Regions from separate parts of the Rhizobium sp. BT-226 genome, predicted to be linked through region 1. Evidence: riboswitches for the same ligand, from Rfam matches in the RefSeq annotation. Region 1 holds a riboswitch; the other holds the start of a gene.
The links. Region 1 has a riboswitch for thiamine pyrophosphate ahead of OIU37_RS26420 (Ykof family thiamine-binding protein). Riboswitches for the same ligand answer to the same signal wherever they lie in the genome.
Positions count from the first base shown of each region.

Region 1 (4,609 bases):
CCTTAACCGCGCCAGTTGCTGCGAGACCATTGCCTGCTGTATGCCGAGGATATTTTCGATTTCACTCACCGTCCGCTCCTCGTTCGCCAGTATGCAGAGGATCAGAAGCCGGGTCTGGTGCGCTAGCGCTTTCAGCAGATCGCTCGCTTCATGGGCTTTTCCAGCGAGTGTGTGCAATTCGTGGCCGGTCATCCCCGGCTTGGGTTTGGGCAACGGCATTCGGTATCTCGGAAGGACGGCGATGAGGTAGATCAGCACAATAGCATATTCGCAGAAGCGAATTGGTCAAAATGAAGAAATGTCAAAAAAGGTCCAAGTAAATCAGCAGATAAGCTGACCGCCATTGATCTCGATCACCTGTCCGGTGATGTAACCCGAGAGGGCGGGAGCCGCCAGGAACAGATAGGCGGGAGCACAATCCTCCGCCGTGCCGAGCCGCTGCAGGGGGATGGACTTTCTCGTCTGCTCCAGCTTTTCGCGGGAGGAATAGCGCTCATGGAAATCCGTCTCGATCGTTCCTGGCGACACGCAATTGACGCGGATTCCGTCCGGTGCAAGCTCACGGGCAAGCGCCTTGGAATAGGTCGCAACGAAGGCTTTCGAGGCCGAATAGATCGAAGAGCCGGGGCTGCCGCCGGTCAGCGCCGAAATCGAAACCGTGTTGACGATGGCTGCGCCTTCAGCCGCCTTCAATGCCGGCAACAACGCCCGCGTCAGCGCCACGACCGATGTCTGGTTGAGCCGCACGACCGCCTCATATTCTGCGTCGGTGAGCGTGGCAGCGGGAAAACGGCCAAGCATGGTGCCGGCATTGTTGACGAGCACATCGACCTTATCAAAGAAGGCGAGAGCATCCTCGGCAAATTGCGCTGCCCCACCGACCGCGGAGAAATCGGCATTAAGCAGCAGCGCCCGTCTTTCGGATTCAGCCGTCAGCAGGAAATCCGGCAGGTCGCGTCCCGGCTTGCGCCCGGTATGGACGATCACCTTCGCGCCGCAGTCCAGGAACTGCCGGGCCACTTCAAGGCCGATGCCGCGGCCGGCGCCAGTCACTACGACATTGCGATTTTCGAACAGTCTGGGATGGAACACGAAGCCGTCCTCCTCGCGGACAGTGCCGCCGGTTGTGTCATTCGCCCTTAACATATGAGCGCGCCGACTGAAAGAAAGGCGCGTATCGATCTTTCCTGGTGAGGACAGGGGTTAGTTTTCGGTCTCCAGAAGCCGCGCGCCCGGCCCTTCCTTGCCGAGCCGGTCGCAGGGATTGCGCAACGGACAGCTTTCGATCGACAGGCAGCCGCAGCCGATGCAGCCGGTCAGACGGTCGCGCAGCAGGCTAAGCCGCCTGATTCGCGCGTCGAGATCATCCTTCCACAGCGCCGACAGCGTCTGCCAATCGGCGACGGTCGGCGTGCGCCCCTGCGGCAGGGACTCGAACGCCGCCTGGATCTCCGAAAGCGGAATGCCGACACGCTGCGCCACCTTGATGATGCCGAGCCGGCGAAGCACATCGCGCCCATAGCGCCGTTGATTGCCGCGGGAGCGGATGCTCGAGATCAGCCCCTTGGTCTCGTAAAAATGCAGCGCCGAGACGGCCAGGCCGCTGCGCTCCGCCACTTCGCCGACAGTCAGGAGCTTGCCGAGCGGCGTTGCCGGAATTGTATCCATTGCCTCTTGACCTCAAGATTAGTTGAGGTTTTATAAGCCTTGCTCCAGCAATCGTAAAGCCCAATCGCGAGAAGGAGCGGCGCATGAAAACATCCATCAGGCTGGCGGTGATCTACGGAAGCACAAGAAAGGGCCGCATCTGCGACCGGGTGGTCAAATGGCTGACGCAGGAGCTCGTCCGCTTCCCGCAATTCGATATCGACATCATCGATCCACTGGATTTTGCGCTGCCGCCCGACCGTGACATGGCGCACCCCGAAATCGACAGGCTCGCCGGGCGGCTCGGCACGGCCGACGCCTTCATCATCGTCACGCCGGAATACAATCACAGCTTCAGCGCCGCGTTGAAATCGACCATCGATCTGTTTTTCGAGCCCTGGCAGGGCAAGCCGGTCGCCTTTGTTTCCTATGGCGGCATCTCCGGTGGCTTGCGCGCGGTCGAGCAATTACGGCTCGTCTTTGCGGAACTCCACGCCGTCACCGTCCGCGATTCGGTCAGCTTTTCCGCGCCATGGAGCCGCTTCGACGTCGCCGGACGGCTTGACGATCCGAGCGACGCTCTGCACACGCTCGACCGGATGATGGCGCGGCTGGAATGGTGGACGCGGGCGCTCATTGCCGCGCGCGGTGATCATCCCTACGCCGATATCGCCGCTTGAGACGAAGGGCTCCGGTTCCGTTCCCGGCAGGTACGGAACCTTTGGGAACACCCGGGCAGATCCTCCGCCCGGGTGTTTTCCGTCACATCCGGTTCATTCCGGCCGCACGGACGGGATCGCAATTTTGCGGTTGCGGGGAGAAAACCCCGGTGATAGTTTCCGCGCAAATAACAGGGGAGCTCCGTATTGCCGGGGCTGAGATGTGAGGCGCAAGCCTCTGGACCCTTCAAAGCTGATCTGGGTAATGCCAGCGGAGCGAGGTTCAGATGTTCTCAGGCGCACAAGTGTCACTCTATCCGATGTCCGACAATTTCGTCGGCATCATTCTCGATGCCGTCAAGGCGCTGGATCCCTATCGCGACCGGCTGCGCATCGAGATCGACGACATCTCCACACTGCTGGTCGGCCCGCCTGACATTCTCTTCGCCGCCATGCACGATCTTTTCGTCGCCGCCGCAAAAACCGGCGAGCATTGCGTATTGTCCACTGCTGTTTCACGCGGCTGCCCGGGCGAGCCCGACGACGCCATCTGCGGCAGCAACCCCTCCCTTGGCCAGGCAGAACCGCTTGCCGATCGTATAACAGCCGCACTTGCCGCCGTTGAAACCACCGCCGAGACCGGGCAGCCGACCGCTGCGCAATTCTCGCTCTACGTCATGGGAATCGGCAGCCATATGGACGAGATCTATGGCTGCATCGACTTTCTGAAACGTTCCGGCACCTTCGACCGCGCCAAGAATTTCTGCACCAGGCTTTCTGGCGATGCCGGCGCCGTCTTCGCAACCATTCGCGAGGCCTTCTATCGCTTCGGCGACCCCGACGGGCATGTGACCCTCGACATCACGATGTCTGCCAATAGCCCGACGAAAGCGTGAATCGAACGCCGATGACACCGTCACCACCATTGGTTTCGCGCCTTGCCGCGCTTCGCGCGGCTCTCTACCGGGGAATACCTGCCTTACTCGCCGGCTGCGTCTTCTTGGCAGCATGGGAACTCTATGTCGATCTTTCCGGCATCAAACCTTCCATCCTGCCGGCGCCGTCACGCATCGTCATTCAGGGCTGGCTGAACCGCGAGGCGCTGATATCAAACACCTGGCCGACGCTCGGCGCGACAGTCGGCGGTTTCGCGCTGTCGCTAGCCTTCGCCTTCGTCTCATCGATCCTTATGGATTTCATGCCCTTCATGCGCCGGGCATTGCTGCCGATCTTCATCGCCAGCCAGACCCTGCCGCTGGTGGCGATCGCGCCCCTCGTCGTCCTCTGGTTCGGCTTCGGCCTGTTGCCGAAGGTCCTGCTGGTGGCGCTCGTCACCTTCTTTCCGCTGCTCGTCGCCTTGCTGCAGGGCTATGAATCGACCGACCGCGACATCGCCGAATTGCTGAATTCGATGAAGGCGAGCCGCTGGCGCATTTTCCGCCTGGCCCGGCTTCCCTCCTCGCTGCCCTATTTCTTCGCCGGCCTCAGGATCTCGATCACCTATGCTGTCGTCGGCGCGATCTTTGCCGAATATGCCGGCGCCGCCCGCGGCCTCGGCATTTATATTCTCAACGCCAAGAACAATTTCCGTCCCGATCTCGTGCTCGCCGCCGTCGTCGTCAGCGCCGTGCTGACACTCTGCCTGTTCGGGCTGACGCTGATGATCCAGCGCCTCGTCATGCCTTGGCAACCATCCGGAGAGCGGCGCCGATGAGCGATGCAATGGTTGAACTGCGCAACATCTCGAAATCCTTCGACGGCATGAGGGTGCTGGGCGATATTTCGCTCGCTGTCGCAGACGGCGAGTTCGTTTCGATCGTCGGCCCGTCCGGCTCCGGAAAATCGACGGTGTTGCGACTGCTGACACAGGCGCTTCGACCCGATTCCGGCGCCATGCTTTTCAAGGGCGCGCCGCTGGAACAGGCGCCGCATTCCTTCGCCTTCATGCCGCAGCGCGATGCGCTGATGCCCTGGCGCCGGATCATCGACAATGCGGCACTCGGCCTCGAGGTGAAGGGCATGAGCCGCCGCGCGGCCCGCGCCACTGTGGCGCCTTTGTTCGAGAGCTTCGGCCTTGCCGGCTTCGAACACCACTATCCCTCCGAACTGTCCGGCGGCATGCGTCAGCGCGCCGCGCTGTTGCGCACCGTCGTCCAGACCCAAGACATGCTGCTGCTCGACGAGCCTTTCGGCGCGCTCGACGCGCTGACGCGCACGCAGATCCAGGAATGGCTGCAGGGCATGTGGACCGAGCACCGCTGGACGGCGCTGCTGATCACCCATGATGTTCGCGAGGCCGTGTT
Region 1 is NZ_JAOYTI010000004.1:392,496-397,104, reverse strand. It holds gene OIU37_RS26440 (helix-turn-helix transcriptional regulator) at 1-219, opposite strand, end outside; gene OIU37_RS26435 (SDR family NAD(P)-dependent oxidoreductase) at 322-1,092, opposite strand; gene soxR (redox-sensitive transcriptional activator SoxR) at 1,204-1,668, opposite strand; gene OIU37_RS26425 (NADPH-dependent FMN reductase) at 1,752-2,327, shown strand; TPP riboswitch at 2,490-2,603, shown strand; gene OIU37_RS26420 (Ykof family thiamine-binding protein) at 2,594-3,202, shown strand; gene OIU37_RS26415 (ABC transporter permease) at 3,214-4,020, shown strand; gene OIU37_RS26410 (ABC transporter ATP-binding protein) at 4,017-4,609, shown strand, end outside.

Region 2 (4,609 bases), on a different contig from region 1:
CCCGGAGAGACGATCCACTTCGAATGCATGGATTCATCGGGTGGCCAGCTCGGAAGCGACGCCACCCTGGAAACGCTGAACGCGCTCGATTTCGGCAAGATCAACCCGGTCTCCGGCCCGGTCTATATCGAAGGCGCCAAGCCCGGCGATGCGCTGAAGGTGACGCTGCGCAAGTTCATTCCCTCGGGCGTCGGCTGGACGGCCAATATTCCGGGCTTCGGCCTGCTTGCCGACCAGTTCAAGGATCCGGCCCTGCATGTCTGGTCCTATGACGCGACCAGCATGGTGCCCGCCCTTTACGGCCCGGGCGGCCGCGTGCCGCTGAAGCCTTTTGCCGGCACGATCGGTGTCGCACCAGCCGAGCCCGGCACCCACTCCGTCGTCCCCCCACGTCGCGTCGGCGGCAACATGGACATCCGCGACCTGACGGCGGGGGTGACGCTCTATCTGCCCGTCGAGGTCGACGGCGCGCTGTTTTCGATCGGGGATACCCATGCCGCCCAGGGCGATGGCGAAGTCTGCGGCACGGCGATCGAAAGCCAGATGAACGTCGAAGCGACGATCGAGCTCGTCAAGGACGCCAAGCTGCAGACGCCGCGCTTCACCACGACCGAACCGGTGACCCGCCACCTCGACGGCGCCGGCTACGAGGTGACGACAGGCATCGGCCCTGACCTGATGACCGGCGCACGCGAAAGCGTCATGCGGATGATCGATCTTCTCGGCGCCGAACACGGCATGAGCGCCGTCGATGCCTATCTGCTCTGCTCGGTCTGCGGCGATCTCCGCATCAGCGAGATCGTCGACCAGCCGAACTGGGTGGTCTCCTTCTACTTCCCGAGGATCGTGTTCGCGTGAACGAAGCCATGCCCGCCGCAGCACCGGTGCTCAGCCTTCGCAAGCTGAGCGTCGATGCCCGCACCCCCGAAGGCCGCAAGCCGGTGCTCCAGGATGTCAGCTTCGAGCTTGCAAGCGGCGAAACGCTCTGCATTGCCGGCGAATCCGGCTCCGGCAAGTCGGTCACCTCGTTGTCGATCATGGGGCTCTTGCCGAAAGCCTCGCTGCGGGTCGCCTCCGGCAGCGTGCTGCTTGGCGAGCGCGACCTGCTCAAGCTTTCCGACCGGGCGATGCGCAGCGTGCGCGGCGGCGATATCGCCATGGTGTTCCAGGAGCCGATGACCTCGCTGAACCCGGTCATGTCGGTCGGCAACCAGCTGACGGAGGCAATCCGCGCGCACCAGGGCAGCGAGAATGCCGAGGCGGTGGCGCTGAAGATGCTCGACGCCGTGCAGATCACCGAGCCGGCCCGGCGGTTGAAGCAATATCCGCACGAGCTGTCCGGCGGCATGCGCCAGCGGGTAATGATCGCCATGGCGCTCTCCTGCCGGCCGAAGGTGCTGATCGCCGACGAGCCGACGACGGCACTCGACGTCACCGTGCAGGCGCAGATCCTCAGGCTGATGCGCGAGTTGAAGCGCGAATTCGGCGCCTCGATCATCCTCATTACCCACGACATGGGCGTCGTCGCCGAAATGGCCGATCGCGTCGTCATCATGCAGAATGGCAGGATCGTCGAGCAGGGAACGGCGCTCGCCATCTTCCAGCGGCCGAAGGAGGCCTATACGCAGCAATTGCTGGCCGCCGTCCCGCGGCTCGGCGCGCTTGCCGGCACCGACCGTCCGCCGCGCATCACCCAGCGCGCCGTCGAGACGCTGCATCCGGACCGCACGCCGGTGCTGAATGTGCGCGACCTCACCGTCACCTATGGCAACGCCGCAAGCCGGTTTTTCAAGGGCAAGCCGCCAGTTGCAGCCGTCGATGGCGTTTCCTTGGATATCTTGCCGGGTGAAACGCTCGGCCTCGTCGGCGAAAGCGGCTCCGGCAAATCGACGACGGGCAAGGCCGTGCTCGGTCTCATCCCCTTCAAGGGCAATGTCCTGATCGACGGCCGCAATATTGCCGGCCTCAGCCAGCGCGAGATGCGGCCCGTGCGCCGCTCGGCGCAGATGATCTTCCAGGATCCCTATGCCTCGCTCGACCCGCGCATGGCCGTCGGCAAAGCGATCGGCGAACCGATGGTCATTCACGGCATCAGCAACCATAGTGAACGGCAGGACCGCGTCGCCGAACTGCTGCGCCGGGTCGGCCTGACGCCTGATGCGGCAACGCGCTATCCGCACGAATTTTCAGGCGGCCAGCGCCAGCGCATCTGCATCGCCCGAGCGCTGGCACTGGAGCCGAAGCTGATCGTCGCCGACGAGAGCGTCGCAGCGCTTGACGTCTCCGTCCGTGCCCGGGTGCTCGACCTGCTGCTCGAACTGCAGGAAACGATGGGGCTCGCCTATCTCTTCATCTCCCACGACATGGCCGTCGTCGAGCGCATGTCCCACAACGTCGCCGTCATGCGCGCCGGCCGCATTATCGAAACCGGCACGCGGCGGGATATCTTCGAGAACCCGAGGAATGACTACACCCACGCGCTGATCGCCGCGGTTCCGATCCCCGATCCGGAGGTCTATCGCGGCAAGGAAGTGCATGCGTGACTGAAGGACTGAGACATGACTAAAATGTCGCGAAGGAGGATGTCGGCGGCGGTTGGCCAGATCGTCGGCTGATCGCCTTTCTCAAATCGTCGACAATCGTTGCGCCGCGTCGATCATTTTCGGGATGACATCACCTCCGTTCTCTGCGAAAAGAATCGCGATGAGAGACAGGGGCGTTCGTCGACAGACGGGCTGAGAAGCACCCTTCGAACCTGAACCGGATAATGCCGGCGGAGGGAGTCGCTCGGGGCCGCGGCACTGCCCGCACGAACCGCCCCGTGCCCGCCCCCGCCTGAAAGGGGCCATATGCAGACCAGGACCACACCAGGAGCTATGCTGAAGGCGATGCGCGAGAAGCCGCCGCTCGTTCAGTGCATCACCAATTACGTCGCCATGAACATCGCCGCAAATGTGCTGCTTGCCGCCGGCGCCTCCCCCGCCATGGTGCATGCCGCTGAAGAAGCCGGCGAATTCGCCGGGATCGCCAGTGCTGTGACAATCAATATCGGCACGCTGTCGACGCAATGGATCGACGGCATGCAGGCGGCGGCGAAGGCTGCGACGTCAACCGGCAAGCCCTGGGTGCTCGATCCCGTCGCGCATTATGCGACGGCTTTCCGCCGCAATGCGGTCGCCGATCTCCTAGCGCTGCGTCCGACCATCATCCGCGGCAACGCTTCCGAAATCATCGCGCTGGCCGGCGGAGAGAGCCGCGGCCAGGGCGTCGACAGCCGCGACCCGGTCGAGCAGGCGGAAAGTTCGGCGCGATGGCTCGCCGAGCGTCAGCGAGCGGTGGTTGCCGTTACCGGCGCCGTGGATTTCGTCACCGACGGCGAGCGGGCCGTGCGCATCGAAGGCGGATCAGCTCTGATGCCTCAAGTCACCGCGCTCGGCTGCTCGCTCACCTGCCTCGTCGGCGCCTTTGCCGCGACGGCACCAGAGGATATCTTCGGCGCGACGATCGCAGCACTTGCAACCTTCGCCATCGCCGGCGAGGAGGCCGCCCTTGGGGCGGCCGGGCCTGGGTCCTTCTCCTGGCGCTTCCTCGATGCGCTGGCTGCGCTCGACGCCGAAACGCTTGACGCCAGGGCAAGGATATCAGCCGCATGAAGGCTTTCGACCTTTCGCTCTATCTCGTCCTCGACCCCGATCTCTGCGCCGGGATCGGCATGGTGGAGACCGCACGCCTTGCCGTTGCCGGCGGCGCGACCATGGTGCAGCTGCGCGACAAACATGCCGGCACCATCAGGATGATCGAGACCGGCCGCGCCTTGAAACAGGCGCTGGATGGGACCGGCGCCCTCCTCATCATCAACGATGATGTCGAGGCGGCAATCGCCATCGGCGCCGACGGCCTGCATATCGGCCAGGAGGATATGGATGCGCGCAAAGCGCGGGCGATGGTCGGTGCCGAGATGATCCTCGGCCTGTCGGTCGAGAGCGAGGTGCTTGCTAACGCCGTCGATCCTGATCTCATCAATTACACCGGCGTCGGGCCGGTGTTTGCGACACCGACCAAGGCCGATCACAAGCAGCCGATCGGCTTTGACGGCCTTGCAAGGCTGGTAAAGGCCTCGCCGGTGCCATCGGTCGCGATCGGCGGGCTCAAGGTGGATCATGTCGCCGAGGTGTTTGCCGCAGGCGCCAGGGGGCTTGCCGTCGTCTCCGCCATCTGCGGCACGCCGGATCCCGAAGCGGCCACGCGCCGCATCGCCGCAGAAATCCGAAAGGCTCGCGCATGATCCGCAACGTTCTCTCGATCGCCGGCTCCGATCCCTCCGGCGGCGCCGGCATCCAGGCCGATCTCAAGGCCTTTTCCGCCCGCGGCGTCTACGGCATGGCGGTGCTGACCGCGCTGACGGCGCAGAACACGCAAGGGGTCAGCGGCGTGCATCTGGTGCCGCCGCAATTCGTCGCCGACCAGATCAATGCCGTCTTTGCCGATGTCCGCGTCGATGCCGTCAAGATCGGCATGATCGCCAATGCCGGCATCGCCGACGCTGTTGCCGGCGCGCTGGCTGACCACCGCGACATTCCGATCGTCATCGACCCTGTCATGATCGCCA
Region 2 is NZ_JAOYTI010000005.1:133,177-137,785, reverse strand. It holds gene OIU37_RS27705 (acetamidase/formamidase family protein) at 1-858, shown strand, start outside; gene OIU37_RS27700 (ABC transporter ATP-binding protein) at 855-2,543, shown strand; TPP riboswitch at 2,703-2,799, shown strand; gene thiM (hydroxyethylthiazole kinase) at 2,850-3,653, shown strand; gene thiE (thiamine phosphate synthase) at 3,650-4,285, shown strand; gene thiD (bifunctional hydroxymethylpyrimidine kinase/phosphomethylpyrimidine kinase) at 4,282-4,609, shown strand, end outside.
Region 2: linked by a shared signal. The riboswitch ahead of thiM (hydroxyethylthiazole kinase) and the one ahead of OIU37_RS26420 (Ykof family thiamine-binding protein) in region 1 are both predicted to bind thiamine pyrophosphate.